Regions from separate parts of the Aneurinibacillus uraniidurans genome, predicted to be linked through region 2. Evidence: predicted binding sites of a transcription regulator. Region 2 holds the regulator's gene; the other holds the start of a gene.
What was found. Region 2 encodes LexA, which represses DNA repair genes until DNA is damaged. Its sites were predicted from a motif close to CGAACATATGTTCG; they were not measured.
Positions count from the first base shown of each region.

Region 1: recA (recombinase RecA) is a predicted target of LexA. The motif match lies at 1,524-1,537, and genes of this name have one in related genera.

Region 1 is NZ_CP116902.1:2,463,226-2,465,635, forward strand. Features, by position in the region: gene PO771_RS12250 (RecX family transcriptional regulator) at 1-292, opposite strand, end outside; gene recA (recombinase RecA) at 369-1,424, opposite strand; gene PO771_RS12260 (biotin transporter BioY) at 1,693-2,247, shown strand; gene bioD (dethiobiotin synthase) at 2,244-2,410, shown strand, end outside.
Region 2 is NZ_CP116902.1:2,258,447-2,260,856, reverse strand. Features, by position in the region: gene PO771_RS11285 (alpha/beta hydrolase) at 1-41, opposite strand, end outside; SAM riboswitch class I at 116-219, opposite strand; gene PO771_RS11280 (DUF456 domain-containing protein) at 404-892, shown strand; gene lexA (transcriptional repressor LexA) at 963-1,586, opposite strand; gene yneA (cell division suppressor protein YneA) at 1,803-2,084, shown strand; gene PO771_RS11265 (DUF896 domain-containing protein) at 2,154-2,378, shown strand.

The sequences.
Region 1 (2,410 bases), 200 kb from region 2:
ATCCCCTCAGCTCTTCCATCGTCCGGGGCCTATGTCCAATATAGCGCAGCGCATACTGTTCAGCACGACTGCGTTCCTCTGCTTCAAGCAATTCCCGCATATCCGCTTCATTAAGCTCTGCTCCTTTTGTCAGCCGATATTTAATCAGCACATCTTCGTGGAGCGCAAAGGCATACTCTTCATTGATATACACATTGATGCGCTGCTTATTTCGCTTCTGTCGCTCAAGTCGTGTAATACGACCCGGGCTGTGCTGCACCCTTTCTTGCTCTGGATGCTCTTGTTCCTCCATACTTTTCATCCTCCTTTACTCTCCTATTCAAACAAAAAGCTGCCCGATTACCAGGCAGCTTTTCTGCATACAGCTTTTATTCAAGATCAAGCGAAAACTCTTCATTTTCACGATCTTGATCTGCAGGAGGCACAACTACCTCCTGATCCAGTGCGTAATGCTCGCGAATCTTTATCTCGATGGAATGCGCAATGTCTGGATTGTCTTTTAAAAACTGCTTTGAGTTCTCACGTCCTTGTCCGAGACGTTCTTCATTATACGAATACCAGGCCCCGCTCTTATTCACAATATCCAGTTCGGTGCCAATATCAAGCAGACTGCCTTCACGAGAGATTCCCTCACCGTACATAATGTCTACTTCGCTAATTTTAAACGGCGGTGCTACTTTATTTTTGACAACCTTAATCTTCGTCCGGTTACCAACCATGTCATTTCCCTGCTTTAATGTCTCTACACGGCGCACATCGAGGCGCACACTCGAATAGAATTTCAGGGCACGTCCACCTGGTGTGGTCTCCGGGTTACCAAACATCACGCCAACTTTTTCACGAAGCTGGTTGATAAAGATTGCAATCGTCTTCGACTTATTAATCGCACCGGCAAGTTTACGCAGCGCCTGTGACATCAGACGCGCCTGTAAGCCAACGTGTGAATCTCCCATCTCGCCTTCGATTTCGGCTTTTGGAACAAGCGCAGCTACCGAGTCGACTACAATAATATCGACTGCACCAGAGCGAACGAGTGCTTCCGCAATCTCAAGCGCCTGCTCCCCTGTATCTGGCTGGGACAAAAGAAGTTCATCGATGTTAACACCGAGCTTACTTGCATATATCGGATCCAGCGCATGTTCTGCATCAATAAACGCAGCTGTGCCGCCCGTTTTCTGTACTTCTGCGATTGCATGCAACGCTACTGTCGTCTTACCGGATGATTCCGGACCATAAATCTCAATAATACGACCGCGCGGATACCCACCAATCCCTAATGCAATATCAAGAGCGATAGAGCCACTCGATACAACTGATACTTGATGGCTTGCAGCGACCTCTCCTAATTTCATAACAGAACCTTTACCAAATTGTTTCTCGATCTGGCGAAGTGCCTGATCAAGTGCTGCCTTGCGATCGGACAAAGCAATCGCTCCTTCCTCTATATCAATATCATAATAAATGAACAAACTTAATGTACTTTTATTTTACCTCTTTTCTACCTAGTTGCCAAGCTTTTTTTACGAACGTTCATTCGCTTATTATCATTTATTTGAATTTTTTACCATATAATTGTTAACCTTATTTATTTTTTGGTTGACAAAAGAGTTGCTGATTTTTATGCTAAAAAAGAATTTATTTGTAAAGGAGGTCATTAACTTGACTACTCGTTCGACACTTTCGGCTACCGGAATGGTATTAGCTGCGATGTTTGCTGCCCTTACAGCTGTTGGGGCTTTCATCAAAATCCCCGTACCGGTCGTCCCATTTACACTTCAAGTTCTATTTGTCTATTTCGCAGGCTCTTTACTCGGCAGCCGGCTTGGATTTATCAGCCAGCTGGTATATGTAGCGATTGGTCTCGCAGGCGTTCCTGTATTCACAGAAGGTGGGGGCATTGCCTACATACTCAAACCTACGTTTGGCTATCTCATTGGATTTATCGGTGCCGCCTATATTATCGGGCGCATGATTGAAACAAAACCCGCACCGCGTCTGCGCGATTTTATACTGGCTCATTTTGCCGGACTTGCCTTCGTCTATCTAGCCGGTACTTCCTACCTGTATATAGCAATGAATTTTATCTCTAACACGCCCTTTACTCTCTGGCAAACATTTTTGTACGGGTTCGTGTTAGCTGTTCCAGGAGACATCATCCTCTGCCTGATTGCTTCGGTTATCGCTGCCCGTGTCTATCGCCAGCTCGCCCCATTTCGGGCGCGAATGAAAGGAACGATTCAAGCATGAGTACATATAGTTTATTCATTACCGGAACAGATACCGGCGTCGGCAAAACACTCGCCACTGCCTGTCTGACTGCTTTACTGAATGAATCAGGAGTCAATACGATCCCGTATAAGCCCGTACAGAGCGGGGGAATTGCAACAGCGGCTGGCTTACTTGCAGAGGA
Region 2 (2,410 bases):
AATTCAATTTTATCGTAGGAAATGTGAATGACTCGTTCCATAATTGTCGCCTCCTGAAATAAAAAAATCCCTATTCTGTACGGAGAAAAGGGACAAGTGAATGCAAAAGTCCGCTTCCTCATCTGTCAGAACCACTCGTTCTGTAGGATGTGGCACCTTGCAGAATTGCTGGTTGCCGGGCTTCATCGGGCCTATTCCCTCCGCCGCTCTTGATAAGAAATGGATCACCATATAAAGTTCAACCGATATCGTTATGATTAGTATATATAAAAGCGGAATCGGGCGTCAAGGATTAATATAAACAATTCTTATTTATATACTATGAATTAATTGTACTAAAATACTGCGTACATAAACATATACCAAATAAAAACATGATAAGATAAAAAAAGGAGGGATGGCTGTGGATGCGATAATTTGGACAGGAATCGGCGTGTTATTTTTGTTAAGCCTGGCGGGTGTTATAATCCCGATCATTCCTGATGCACTGCTTGTGTGGATTGGATTTTTAACATACAAATTTGCGCTCGGTCATGTACCGTTAACGTGGACGTTCTGGGTTCCGATGACCGTACTGACAGCTTTATTGATCGGGGCAGATTTGCTATCGAACGCGTATTTTCTGAAAAAGTATGGGGGAGATAAATGGTCCATGATCGTGGCTACGGTCGGCCTATTGGCTGGACCGCTGCTTCTCGGGGCTTTTCTGGGGCCATTTGCGATTTTGGTTGGTCCGTTTCTTGCGGTCTGGGGCCTTGAGGTGGTACGAGGAAAAGGGGCCTTGGCAATGCGAATTGCGACTGGAACGGTACTCGGATTTTTAAGCAGCACCGTTGCAAAAATTATCATTCAACTGGTTATGATTATCTGGTTCCTGATCGTTGTGTTATAACGCGTATATAAGAAGAAAGAAGACCCACTGGCTACTAAAAGTCAGCGGGTCTTCTTTCTTCTTGTATGGCTTAGTGAATGTTGCGGTATACGCCGATAACTTTGCCAAGAATCGTTACAGCTGGAAGTAAAATTGGTTCCATGGATTGATTCTCTGGTTGAAGGCGGATGTGATTTTTTTCTTTAAAGAAGCGCTTCACAGTTGCTTCGTCTTCCTCGGTCATCGCCACAACAATATCTCCATTATTGGCAACCTGCTGCTGACGGACGATTACGTAATCGCCATCGAGAATTCCGGCGTCTATCATGCTTTCGCCTTGAATGCGCAGCATATAGACAGTATCCGCTCCTACCATGTTCTCCGGTAGAACAAAATGCTCTTCTACATTTTCTACAGCGGTAATAGGCAGACCTGCTGTGACTTTGCCCAGGACTGGGACGGTGACAGTCTTAATCCCTATTGGTTCAAGATCTCCTCTTTCACCATCTAGAATCTCAATGGCACGCGGCTTAGTCGGATCGCGACGAATCAGCCCTTTTTTCTCCAGGCGAGCGAGATGACCGTGAACAGTTGAGCTGGAAGCAAGCCCAACGGCTTCTCCGATCTCACGGACAGAAGGCGGATATCCTTTTTCTTTGACTTCGCGCTTTATGTAATCCAGGATGGCAAGCTGGCGGCTGGAAAGCTTTTTCATAGATTTACAACTCCATTCCCCACGGTATATTTTGTTCCTATTATATCAGTATTGTTCGCTATATACAAACATAAGTTCGAATTTTTGTTGACAAGAACACAGGTTCGGTTTACTATGATTTCAGAACGAACGTTCTTATTTTGGTGGGCGTTCTATTACAACAGGACAAGCATATAATCAATCATAGAAGCAGACATACGGGAAGGGGAAGTGAATATGAGCAGGAAGTCATTATGGATCGGAATGATCATCGGAATGTGTGTATGCAGCACGGCGAGCCTTGTATTTGCATCGATCGGGGGCGACCAGTCTACGAAGCCAGCGGGCATCGAGGTTACCGTTCAGGCCGGGGATACGCTTTGGAAAATTGCGAAACGTTATAACGAACAGGCGCATATGTCTACCCAGGAACTCATGTATTACATACAGCAAGAGAATCAGTTGAGCAGTGCTATTATCCATCCAGGGGACGTATTGATCGTTCCGCTAGAATCGTAATTACGAACGTTTATTCCATGCTAGAACTGTGTTATAATAATACTCATGTTTTATGAGAGGGGTTCACGCATGGTAACGGAAGAGAAAATTCGTCGAATTAACGAACTGGCGGCTAAAGCGAAAACGCCGGCAGGCCTTACGGATAACGAGAAGGCGGAGCAGAAAGCGCTTCGTGCTGAATATATTCAGGCTGTACGCCAATCTTTGCAAGTCAACCTCGAATCGATTCACCTGGTGGATGAAGACGGGAAAGATCTTGGTCCGATTTCGAAGAAGCACAAGCCGAAGCATTGACAAAAACCCTCCTGCTAGCCGGAGGGTTTTTT